DNA from 3 places in the Pseudomonas sp. H2_A10 genome. Region 1 is predicted to be linked to each of the others. Evidence: predicted binding sites of a transcription regulator. Region 1 holds the regulator's gene; each other region holds the start of a gene.
The links. Region 1 encodes FliA, which starts transcription of late flagellar genes. Its sites were predicted from a motif close to CTAAAGTTTNNNNNNNNNNNGCCGNTAA; they were not measured.
Positions count from the first base shown of each region.

Region 2: AB4O23_RS11750 (methyl-accepting chemotaxis protein) is a predicted target of FliA. The motif match lies at 1,906-1,933, and genes of this name have one in related genera.
Region 3: AB4O23_RS13275 (methyl-accepting chemotaxis protein) is a predicted target of FliA. The motif match lies at 2,423-2,450, and genes of this name have one in related genera.

Region 1 is NZ_CP162821.1:2,651,030-2,655,281, forward strand. It holds gene flhF (flagellar biosynthesis protein FlhF) at 1-1,176, shown strand, start outside; gene fleN (flagellar synthesis regulator FleN) at 1,281-2,114, shown strand; gene fliA (RNA polymerase sigma factor FliA) at 2,111-2,851, shown strand; gene AB4O23_RS12410 (chemotaxis response regulator CheY) at 3,021-3,395, shown strand; gene AB4O23_RS12415 (protein phosphatase CheZ) at 3,414-4,202, shown strand; gene AB4O23_RS12420 (chemotaxis protein CheA) at 4,214-4,252, shown strand, end outside.
Region 2 is NZ_CP162821.1:2,512,280-2,516,531, reverse strand. It holds gene AB4O23_RS11755 (mannose-1-phosphate guanylyltransferase/mannose-6-phosphate isomerase) at 69-1,511, opposite strand; gene AB4O23_RS11750 (methyl-accepting chemotaxis protein) at 1,963-3,528, shown strand; gene AB4O23_RS11745 (alpha/beta family hydrolase) at 3,561-4,252, opposite strand, start outside.
Region 3 is NZ_CP162821.1:2,860,237-2,864,488, forward strand. It holds gene AB4O23_RS13260 (DUF6691 family protein) at 1-63, opposite strand, end outside; gene AB4O23_RS13265 (YeeE/YedE family protein) at 66-497, opposite strand; partial or broken gene AB4O23_RS13270 (chloride channel protein) at 632-742, shown strand; gene AB4O23_RS13275 (methyl-accepting chemotaxis protein) at 764-2,344, opposite strand; gene AB4O23_RS13280 (hypothetical protein) at 2,599-3,138, shown strand; gene AB4O23_RS13285 (tetratricopeptide repeat protein) at 3,244-4,248, shown strand.

The sequences.
Region 1 (4,252 bases):
CCCCAGGCCCTGGCGCCGCGCGTGCCGAACATGGAGCTTGAAGACGAGCTGCGCAAGACTGCCTCGCGCATCGTCTCGGCCCAGGCCGAACTGAGCATGCGCGGCGACAGCGATGCCACCACCAATCGCCAGTTGTTCGCCGGCCTGCCGCTGACGGCTGCCGAGCCGTTGGTCGAGCCCACTTTCATCGAACCGCCGCGTCCTGCCGCGCCCGCCCCGGCCGCCGCAGTCGACCAGCGCGCGTTCGACTCGATGCGCTTTGAACTCAATGGCCTGCGCGAGTTGCTCGAAGTGCAGCTCGGCTCGCTGGCCTGGACCCAACTGCAAGGCAGCAAACCGCAACAGGCCAACTTGTGGCGTCGCCTGCAACGCATCGGCCTGTCCGGCCCGTTGTCCCGCGACCTGTTGGCGCTGACCCACGAAATCGAAGAGCCTCGCCAGGCCTGGCGCATGTTGCTGGCCCACTTGGCGCGGATGATCACCACGCCACAGATCGAACCCTTGGAAGAGGGCGGAGTGATCGCCATGGTCGGCCCGGCCGGCATGGGCAAGACCACCACGCTGGCCAAGCTTGCCGCCCGTTATGTGCTTAAGTACGGCGCCCAGAATATCGCGCTGGTGAGCATGGACAGCTACCGTATCGGCGCCCAGGAACAGCTCAAGACCCTGGGCCGCATCCTCAATGTGCCGGTTACCCATGTCGACCCCGGTCAATCCCTGGCCAATGCCCTCGACCCGCTGCTGCGCAAGCGCGTGGTGCTGATCGACACCGCCGGCCTGCAAGCCAGCGACCCGGCGTTGCGTATGCAGCTCGAAAGCCTGGCCGGGCGTGGCATCAAGTCAAAAAATTACCTGGTGCTTGCAACCACCAGCCAGAAACAGGTTCTTACCGCTGCGTATCACAGCTACAAACGCTGCGGGCTGGCCGGTTGCATCCTGACTAAACTGGATGAAACCGCCAGCCTGGGTGAAGTGCTGAGCCTGGCTATCAGCCACGAACTGCCGGTGGCTTACCTGACCGATGGGCCGCGGATCCCGGATGATCTGCATCTGCCGCGCCGTCATCAGTTGGTCAGCCGCGCCGTCAGCGTACAAATGCAAGACGAGCCTAGCGAGGAAGCGATGGCCGACATGTTCGCCGATCTCTATCACAACCCGGCAAAACGGGTCGGTTGAGTCAGATGAACACCGTGAAAAGTATCTACATCGATGGTCTGCAAGCGATTCACGCGGCCAAGCCATGTAGCCTGCGTCTAAGCAAGACAAGGTAAAGAAATAAAATGGGCAGCATGCATCCCGTACAGGTGATCGCGGTGACCGGCGGCAAAGGTGGCGTCGGAAAAACTAACGTGTCAGTGAATTTGTCCCTGGCCCTGGCAGAACTTGGCCGTCGCGTCATGCTGCTGGATGCTGACCTGGGACTGGCGAACGTCGACGTTCTGCTGGGGTTGACGCCCAAACACACGCTTGCCGATGTGATCGAGGGGCGCTGTGAGCTGCGCGATGTGCTGCTTCAAGGCCCTGGCGGGATCCGCATCGTGCCGGCCGCCTCCGGCACCCAGAGCATGGTGCACCTGAGCCCGGCGCAGCATGCCGGCCTTATCCAGGCATTCAGCGATATCGGCGACAACCTCGACGTGCTGGTGATCGACACCGCCGCCGGGATCGGCGAATCCGTGGTCAGCTTCGTGCGCGCGGCGCAGGAAGTGTTGCTGGTGGTCTGCGATGAACCCACCTCGATCACCGACGCCTACGCCCTGATCAAATTACTTAACCGTGACTACGGCATGAACCGCTTCCGCGTACTGGCCAACATGGCCCAGAGCCCGCAGGAAGGGCGCAACCTGTTCGCCAAGTTGACCAAGGTCACGGATCGCTTCCTCGATGTCGCCTTACAATACGTCGGTGCAGTTCCCTACGACGAGTGTGTGCGCAAGGCTGTGCAAAAGCAGCGTGCGGTCTACGAAGCGTTCCCTCGTTCCAAATGCGCATTGGCGTTCAAGGCTATTGCCCAAAAGGTCGATACTTGGCCGTTGCCCGCCAACCCACGGGGGCATCTGGAGTTTTTCGTCGAGCGATTGGTACATCAGACGAGCGCAGGACCCGTGCTATGACAGCGAACGGCTATAACGCCTACAAGAAGTCCGCCCGTGACAGTCAGGGCGAGTTGATCGAGCGTTATGCGCCGCTGGTCAAGCGCATCGCCTATCACCTGCTGGCACGCCTGCCCGCCAGCGTCCAGGTAGAAGACCTGATCCAGGTCGGCATGATTGGCCTGCTCGAAGTGTCAACCAAATACGATGCCACCAAAGGCGCGAGTTTCGAGACGTATGCGGGTATCCGTATCCGGGGCGCCATGCTCGATGAAGTGCGCAAGGGTGATTGGGCGCCTCGTTCGGTACACCGCAATACGCGCATGGTCAGTGACGCAATTCGCGCAATTGAAGCAAAAACCGGTCGCGACGCTAAAGATCACGAAGTTGCGGCCGAACTCCAATTGAGTCTCGACGATTATTACGGGATTTTGAACGACACCTTGGGCAGCCGCCTGTTCAGTTTCGACGACCTGTTGCAGGACGGTGAACACGAAGGGCTGCACGAGGACGGCGCGAGTACTCATATGGAGCCGGCGCGAGACCTGGAAGATGAACGCTTTCAGGGTGCGTTGGCGGACGCGATTGCCAATTTGCCTGAGCGTGAGCGACTGGTATTGGCGCTGTACTACGACGAAGAGCTGAACCTCAAGGAAATCGGTGAGGTCCTGGGGGTCAGCGAATCGCGAGTCAGCCAGTTACACAGCCAGTGCGCCGCTCGCTTGCGGGGGCGTTTGGGAGAGTGGCGAGCGCGCTGACAGGCAGTGTGGGGACACTGCAAAGCGATACCGCGAAGGTGATGGATCTTCGCGGGTTCGGCCCGTGGTGCCCCCGGCAGTCCTTTTTGTGTAATGCCTGTTGATTGAAATGACGCGTCCAGGTGCTGGGCGCGTTTAAGACTGCTTGGAGGTCGAATTGGACAAGAACATGAAAATCCTCATCGTTGATGACTTCTCAACGATGCGGCGGATCATAAAAAACCTGTTGCGTGACCTTGGGTTCACAAACACGGTCGAGGCGGATGATGGCCTTACGGCGATTCCGATCCTCAACAGCGGGAGCATCGACTTTCTGGTAACCGACTGGAACATGCCGGGCATGACCGGTATCGACTTGCTGCGTCATGTGCGGGCCGACGAAAAGCTGCGCAGCCTTCCCGTGCTGATGGTCACCGCCGAAGCCAAGCGTGAGCAGATCATCGAAGCTGCCCAGGCGGGTGTTAACGGTTACGTGGTCAAGCCATTCACTGCACTGACTCTGAAAGAGAAGATCGAAAAAATCTTCGAACGCATCCACGGCTGATGCCATCGCGGGGGAGCTATGGAGCATAACGAAACGTCACAGGGAGACTTTGAGTCGACCCTGAAAAAACATGCTCACCAGTTGGTCGACAGCCTTGAAAAAGGCCAGTTCGGCGACGCGGTGCAGTTGATCCATGAGCTCAACCAGACCCGTGACCGCGGCCTGTATCAGGAAGTGGGCAAGCTCACACGCGAGCTGCACAGTGCGATTGTCAATTTCCAGATTGACCCGCACATGCCCCAGGCCGAAGAAATCTCACAGATCACCGATGCCACCGAACGCCTGTCCTATGTGGTCAGGCTGACTGAGGCGGCGGCCAACCGCACCATGGACCTGGTGGAGAACGCCACGCCCCTGGTCAACGGCATGGCCACTGAAGCCCAGGCCCTGAGCGCCGATTGGGGCCGCTTCATGCGCCGGGAAGTCGGGGCTGAGGAGTTTCGTGAGCTGGCACGTCGGGTTGAAGGCTTCTTGTCGCGCAGCGAGCAGGAAAACCGCACGGTTTCCAGCAACCTCAACGATATTTTGCTGGCCCAGGATTACCAGGACCTCACCGGTCAGGTGATCAAGCGTGTGACCCAGTTGGTCACCGAAGTGGAAAGCAACTTGCTCAAATTGGTGCTTATGGCAGGCCAGGTTGACCGTTTTGCCGGCATTGAACATGACCGCGAAGCGATCCTCTCGGAAAAAGATCCACAAAAACATCTCGCCAAGGGTGAAGGTCCGCAGATTCATGCCGATAAACGTGAAGACGTTGTGTCAGGTCAGGATGACGTAGATGACCTGTTATCCAGTTTAGGCTTCTAAGGAGCACCCACATGAGCTTCGGCGCCGATGAAGAGATCCTTCAGGATTTC
Region 2 (4,252 bases), 140 kb from region 1:
CTCTACCCCAACCCAAGCGATGCCGGGCAAACCGCGAGCCCTCAAACGTGTTTCCAACGGCGCATGACTCAGATGCCGGCCCGACCGTAAATATCCTCGAACCGCACGATATCGTCTTCACCCAAGTAATCACCGCTCTGCACTTCGATCAATACCAAGTCAATGACCCCCGGATTCTCCAGCCGATGGGTGTGCCCGGCAGGAATGAAGGTTGATTCATTGGTATTGAGTAGAAATTCGCGGTCATTATTGACCACGCGTGCCATACCGCTGACCACAATCCAGTGCTCGCTGCGGTGATGGTGCATCTGCAGCGACAACGAACCTTGGGGCTTGACGACAATGCGCTTGATCTTGAAGCGCTGCCCGTCTTCCAAGGTGGTGTAGGCCCCCCACGGACGACGCACGGTGGTGTGGTCCAGATGGGACTGATGCCCATTTTTCTTCAACTGAGCAGTGATAGCCTTGATGTCTTGCGCGTGATCTTTGTGTGCAACCAGCAGGGCATCGGTCGTGTCGACAATGATCAGGTCTTGAACGCCGACCAAAGCCGCCAGTCGGCGATGGCTGCGCACATAGTTGTTGTTGGAGTTATGACAAATAGCCTCGCCGTCAATGCGATTGCCGTGCTCATCCGCCGGGGACAGTTCACTCATGGCGTTCCACGAACCGATATCGCTCCAACCGATGTCACAAGGCACCGTCGCCACTTTGCTTGAGCGCTCCATCAGTGCGAAGTCGATGGAGATGTCCGGCACCCTGGCAAAGCTGCCCGGCTCCAAGTGCAGGCTGCGGTGGCTGTGACCCGTCATCGTGCCGGAACCTGCGAGGCACGCGTCCACGGCGCTGGATACATCCGGCGCGCACAGTTGCATTTCTTGGATCAGCGTACCCGCGCGGAAGCAGAACATGCCGGAGTTCCAAAAATAATCGCCCGACACCACATACCCTTGAGCCGTTTCCAGGTCCGGTTTCTCGACGAAACGTTTGACCTTGAACCCATTACCAAGGGGGCCGTCATTATCTTTTTGGATATAGCCGTAACCGGTTTCCGCAAACTCCGGTTTTACACCGAACGTCACCAGCCAGCCGTCTTTTGCCAGTTCCGAAGCAGAGCAAACGGCCTGGGCAAATGCAGCGTGATTATCTATTAAGTGATCGGCAGGCAGCACTAACATGATGGCATCTTGCCCATGAGTTCGTGCAACTTCCTGGGCCGCGAGTGCGACTGCGGCAGCCGTATTACGTCCGAATGGCTCCAGAACGAAACTTAAATTGGTGAATTCCGGAGCCTGCGCGCCGTACTCATCGAGCGTCTTGAAATAAAGATCACGATTGGTGATGGTCAATACTTCGCTGACCGACTCCAAAGCCAAGGCACGAGCATAAGTCTTCCGAATTAAATTGCCACCATCTGGCAATTCAATAAACGGTTTGGGATGCGCTGAACGGGAAACAGGCCACAGACGGCTACCCGCACCGCCGCAAATAATGACTGGAACGAGTGCCACACTGTACTCCTTTACGCAATGTCATTTTATTTCGGCCGTCGCCCTCGCCTCCTCGCGACGAACAGACTCGAAAGCAAAGCGACTAGAGTCTTTGAGCTAAAAAATCAAATCGCCGGAGCGTTTGGAGGAGGTTATGGCGTTTCTCTTACAAATTACCCCGAACATTCTTATTTAAATGGTCATTTATGTCTAGGAAAAGACCCGTCATCCGACAGACAAAAACTATTTTTTATGGCCCAGGAAAAAAGCCTGCCAAGGGACGTGTCGATTTTGCGCCTCAAACAACCGAACGCCCGCAAAAACACCCCACGCTCTGCAGCCCATCGGTGTACGCCACATGAATGCTCGCGCCCTTGCGCCGGGACTGTGTCTACACTGCTTATCGGAAAATCCACTCAACAATCACAGATCACGGCCGACAACCCTTCAAAGCCTTGCGGATAAAAAAACCATGCGTAATAACCAACCCGTTACCCAGCGCGAACGTACCTTCCCCGCTCAGCAACGGTTGATCTCCACCACAGATGCCAAAGGCGTGATCACTTACTGCAACGACGCGTTCGTCGAGATCAGTGGGTTCTCCCGTGAAGAACTGCTGCGTGCGCCGCACAACCTGGTACGTCACCCGGATGTGCCGGCTGCAGTGTTCGGGCATATGTGGTCAACGCTCAAACAAGGCTTGCCATGGATGGGCATTGTCAAGAACCGCTGCAAGACGGGCGATCATTACTGGGTTAACGCCTATGTGACGCCGGTCTTCGAAGGCAATCAGGTGGTCGGCTACGAATCGGTACGCATCAAGCCCACCACCGAGCAGATCCGCCGGGCCGAAGCGCTCTACCAACGCATCAACCAGGGCAAGTCGGCCGTTCCCCAGCGGGACAAGTGGCTGCCGGTGTTGCAGGACTGGGTGCCATTTATCCTGATCAGCCAGTTAAGTTTCATGATCGGCGCGTCGCTCAATTCCCACTGGGGCTTTGCCCTGGCGGCGGGCTTGTCGGTACCGTTGGGCCTGCTGGGCCTGAGCTGGCAGCAGCGCGGGCTCAAGCGCCTGTTGCGCCTGGCCGAGCAAACCACGTCCGACCCGCTGATCGCGCAGATGTACACCGACAGCCGTGGCGCCCAGGCGCGCCTGGAGATGTCGATCCTCAGCCAGGAGGCACGTCTGAAGACCTGTCTTACGCGCTTGCAGGACACCGCCGAACACCTCAACGACCAAGCCGCGCAGTCCAACACCCTGGCGCACAACAGCTCCAGCGGCCTGGAACGCCAGCGCGTCGAAACCGAACAGGTGGCCACGGCGGTCAACCAGATGGCGGCGACGACCCAGGAAGTGGCCAGCCACGTGCAGCGCACCGCCGATGCGACCCAGGAGGCCAACCGCCTGACCGGTCGCGGTCGCGATATCGCCGGGGAAACCCGCGAGGCGATTCAGCGCTTGTCGCTGGCCGTCGGGGAAACGGGGGTGACCGTCACGCAGTTGGCCAAGGACAGCGACGAGATCGGTGGCGTGGTTGACGTGATCAAAGGCATTGCCGACCAGACCAACTTGCTGGCATTGAACGCAGCCATCGAAGCGGCACGTGCCGGCGAAATGGGCCGTGGTTTTGCGGTAGTGGCTGACGAGGTTCGCCAACTGGCGCAACGCACGGCTGAATCGACCGGGCAGATCCATGCCCTGATCGCCAAGCTGCAGCAAACCGCCTCCGCCGCCGTACAGACCATGGACGCCGGGCATCGCCAGGCCGAAGAAGGCGTGGCGCGGGTGATGGAAGCAGACCAGGCGCTGGTGGGCATCAGTGAGGCGGTGGCGCATATCACCGACATGACAACCCAAATCGCCGCGGCGACCGAGGAACAAAGCTCGGTGGCCGAGGAGATCAGTCGCAATATCAGCACCATTGCGTTGCTGGCGGACCAGACCTCGGAGCAGGCGTTGAACTCGGCGCAGTTGAGTGAAGAGCTGACGCATACCGCTAATACCCAGTACTCGCTGGTGGAGCGGTTTAACCGGTAAACCGCTATCGGGGGCTTGCCCCCGATAGGGCCCTAGAGGGCGCCGAGAAACCCGGCCACCCTCACTGCCGCAGCCTCCACATGCTGCTCATGGCTAAACCCGGAAGCCTTCAACGGCTTCAAGTCATGATCCCCCGCCTCCAGCCACATCACCTCGATGCTCGGCGACAAATCATAGCCTTCTACCGCCGCCCGATTGCCCAAGGCATCGCGCTCGCCCTGCACAATCAGCGTCGGTGTTTTCAAGCCCGCCAGGTGCTCGACCCGTGGTTTCTCAGGCTTACCCACCGCATAGAAGGGATACCCCAGGCACACCAGGCCATCGGCGCCGACTTCATCGGCCAACAAACTGGCCATGCGCCCACCCATCGACTTGCCACCGATGGCCAGCTTCCCAGCGACATGGCGTCGCACTACGGTATGCACCTCACGCCAGGCACCCAGCAGTTTCGGCGCCGGGTTCGGTGGGCGTTTGCCGCCGTCCAGCCGACGCTGGGCCATATAGGGAAACTCGAAGCGCAACACGTTCACGCCATGCCCGGCAAGGCGTGCAGCCATGTCGCTCATGAAAGACGAGTCCATCGGGGCGCCGGCGCCGTGGGCCAGGATCAGCGTCGGCGCGGTACCCGCCGCCGGGCCCGATGCGACATCCCATAACCACCCATGTTCCCGCGCACACTGCGCCCATTGATCCCCGTCAATACTGGCCTTGTGCTCTTTGCCCA
Region 3 (4,252 bases), 210 kb from region 1:
CCCGCTGAGGTACAGCCCCAGCCCGAAGATCAAGCCCGCCATCAAAGCCGTGATTTTGCGCATGCTCAAGCCCCCACTACATGACGTAGCACGTAGACGCCGGCAAAGCCGCTGCCCATGAAACAACCCACCGCCACCAGCGAGCGCACCGACAACCGTGAAAGCCCGCAGACCCCGTGCCCGCTGGTGCAGCCGGCGCCATAGCGCGTACCGATCCCCACCAACACCCCCGCCAGTACCAGCGCCACGCCACCGACCTGGAACGAGGGCTGCGGCAACGGCGCGCCGAGTAACCAGATCAGGGGCGAGGCGATCAACCCCGCGACGAACACCAGCGCCTCCCCCCGACCATCGCTACGCCTGGACAGCAGGCTGCCGAGCAGACCGCTGATACCGGCAATGCGCCCGTTGAGCAGCATGAACAGGCCGGCGGACAAACCTATCAAGGCACCGCCGAGCAGGGAGGTCCATGGGGTGAAATCGGCGGAGAGGCTCATGGTCGGGACAGCCTTCGGGGATTGGGGGAGTGCATCGATAGCACAGTTTCTGCCCGTATTGCGTGAAATGCCGGTGGTAGATGGGGCGGCTCAAGCCCTGGGGCGCAAGCACCGCTATGATTTTGCGGTGCTGCCTGCATTTCTTTCACCGCTATCTGCCTAACGCACGCATCGTCCGCCCTGAAGACCTGATCCCGGCCGGTGGCGCAGCGGGTATTGCCGCCGCCTTCAATACACCCCTGGCGGAACGCGTGGGGCCTGATGTTTCAAACGACGAAGCGACTCACCATCCTGTTAAGGTCGACCGCCAACTTTGACATTTCTCCGCACGCGCTGGCGGTTTGACTGGCGCCCGCGGAACTCTGCACGGCCAGCTCTCGAATGCTGACCAGATTACGGTCGACTTCACGCGCTACATGAGCTTGTTCTTCAGACGCAGTGGCTATCAAGGTGTTGCGCTCGTTGATCTGCGTAATGGCCTTGGCGATCTGGTCCAGTGAAGTGCTGGCTTCCTGGGCGACGTCGAGGGATTGGGTCGCCAGCTCTTTGCTTTTGCTCATGGCTTCCACCGCTTCGGCTGAGTCGCTCTGCATGGCGGAGATCATCTGTTCGATCTCTTGCGTGGAAGACTGCGTTCGGTGCGCCAGCGCCCTGACCTCGTCCGCCACCACGGCAAAGCCGCGCCCTTGCTCACCGGCCCTTGCGGCTTCAATGGCTGCGTTCAGCGCCAGCAGGTTGGTCTGCTCGGCGATGGCCCTGATCACTTCGACGACTTTGTTAATGCTTTGAGCGCGCTCTGACAGCACCTGAATCTTGTCGCTCGTGGTTTCAACGTTGCCGCTCAGTTTTTGAATGGACTTCAGTGTTTGAGAGACGCGCTCCAGGCCGGTCTCAGTGAACCCCTGGGTGCGACGCGACTCTTCGGAGGCCGACTCTGCATTGCGGGCCACCTCGTCAACCGCCGCGCTCATTTCGGTTACGGCGGTGGCCGCCTGGTTGACCTCATCATTTTGTGAAACAAGGCCTCGACTGGATTCCTCCGTGACCGCCGTCATTTCTTCTGCGGCCGAGGCCAGCTGCGTGGATGAATCACTGATCTGCATGATGGTTTTGCGCAGGTTTTCCTGCATCTGGGCCAGCGCTTTTAACAGGCGTGCGGCTTCATCCTTCCCGCTGACCTGCACTTCTTTGGACAGATCACTGCCGGCTATGCGTTCGGCCACGGACAGGGCTGTACCTATCGGAGTGGTGATGCTCTTGGTCAGAAGGGTCGCCAGCGCGATAGTCAGGACTACGACACCGGCAATAAGGCCACTGATTACCCAGATGCCTTCGGCGTAAGTGGCGGTTGCGTATTGCCCAGCGGCTGTCGCGCCATTGTTGTTGTAGTCAGTCAGGGCTTTGATCTCGCCCTCCAACCGATTCGTCAACGGGCGGATGCCTGTACTCACCTGGCTTACCGCTGCAGGTATGTCAGCGCGCGCCATCAAAGGTTCGAGAATGTCCAGCTGTTTGGCATATGCATCGGCGGACGCTTTAACCACTAGATACAGGGTGCGCTCGTCGTTGCTCGCGATCAGTGGTTCATACTGGGCTACCGCATCCGCCAAGACCTTCCGGTAGCCTGCAAAGGAGGCAACGGTCGACTGAAGGGTTGTAGGGTCAGCGAGCGCGCGCTGAGTTTCAAGCCTCAGCCGCATCACGCCGGAGTTCATTAATGCTGTTTGCCTGATACTTGGCAGCCAGTTGGTTTCAATATCTTTTTCTGCATCCCGCAGTTTGCCCATCTGCACTGCGGCGACTGCGCCGAGTACAAAGACCAATACGATGATTGACGCGAAAAACATGGAAGCTCGTGGAGCTACGTTAAGGTTTCTAAGGTTCATGTGAGCTTCCTGGCTGCGAGGGGGTGCGGGTTAGTCAGGGTATCGACCTGACGTTGGGAAACTTAATCGGGCCGCTTTGGATATTCATGCCACGTCAACGCGCCAGCTGTTACGGTGACCACTCCTGGGGCCAGGGTCGGTGAGGCACTGTGTATCCAGAGTCCATACTTCTGCCGTTGAACCGTAAGAAAGGGATTTTCATGAGAGCGTTTCTGATGGCAGGCCTGGCCTTTGCCGTGAGCGGCTGCGGCAATATTTCCAATATCCGTGCTTATTCCACGGCTTATGTTGAACCCGCCGCGGGTGATACCGCACGCTTGCGCATCATCACCAATGGCATGGCGCGTGGCGTGCCGGGCAGCGATTGCATCGACTGGCGTGTTCCCGGCGCTGGCGTGATGGCGGTGGCCGAATCCGGCTTTGCCGACCAGAATAACGGCCGCAGCCTGGGCATGCCCGAGAGCAACCGTCGGGTGGAGGCGAAAGGCCAGGCGCTGGCGCGTACCGAACTGAAGGTCCCGGCGGGTAAACCGTTCGCGATGAACTTCCAGAGTGAAGGCCACGTTTGCGCCGGCTATTCCTATAGCTGCCAACAAACCTTTCGTTTCACCCCTACGGCGCATCAGGACTATGAATTGATCCTGTTGGACAGTGGCCGGTGTCTGGTCGCGTTGCAGCGTTTGAATGCAGGGGGGGAACCTGCAAATGAGGCTGTTGAGAAGGCGGGGCTTTGTAGAGCGATGGATGTCTTTTAATAGCGAGCGTCTGGGAAGGGGGCGGGTAAACGAACCCACCCCCGTTCCGCGTCAAAGCCCGCTTCGTTACTTCAATTTAATGAGTGTGTTGGATCGAAAAAAACCATGAGTCAGATCTGCATTTCAAACCCAAGAACCTCCCTGCGCATTCGTTGGCTGAAAGCGCTATTGCCGTTCTCATTGCTCTTTCTGATGTTTGGCGCTGAGGCCGCCCTGGGGGCCGTGAGCGACAAAGCAGTTAGCCTTTTCGCGGCAGGGCAGTATCAGGCGACGATTGAGGAAGCGGATCGCGTGCTTGAAGCCGACCCTGCCAACTCCGAGGCGTTGAATATCAAGGCGCTGGCAGTCTCTGTGCTGGGCGATGACCGTACCGCCATCGTCCTGGTTACCCAGGCACTGGAGGCGGCTAAACAGAACGGCCAAGCCTCGACCGCGCAACAGGCGACCTACTGGAACAACCTCGGCTATCTTCACGAGCGACTACGCAATTTCGAGATTGCCCTTGGCTACTATGAAACATCCTTGAAAATGCGCCTCGCGGTACTTGGCACGGATGACCTGATAATTGCCGACAGCTACAACAACATCGGTACCGCGCAGAGCAAACTGGGCCGATATGAAGAGGCCTTCGAAAACCTGCGCAAAAATATCGCGTTGAGAAAGCGACTGCTCGGCGACAACGACGCTTCGGTAGCCGTCTCGCTGAACAACTTGGGCAATGCCTATAACCTCCAGGGCAAGTACGAGGCGGCGCTGCCGCTTTTTCAACAGGCGCTGGATATCGACATGGCCCTGCATGGTCCGCGCCATCCGACGGTCGCCATCCGCTGGAACAACCTCGGCGACGCCTATCGCGGCCTGGGCCAGTACGATAAAGCGGAAGCCTTCCTGACGATGGCGCTGAACAGTGACCAGGCAACGTTTGGCGAGCATCACCCCAAAATAATTTTGCGCCACTTCAACCTTGCGCGAGTCTACGAGGCTCAAGGCGACACCGCCAAGGCACGCGCCGCCTATACAAAGGCTCTTCAGATACTCAGGCAGGTCGACCCCGATGACTTGGCGCAAATCCGCTACTTCGAAGAAAAACTGCGAACACTGCAAGGCTAGTGTG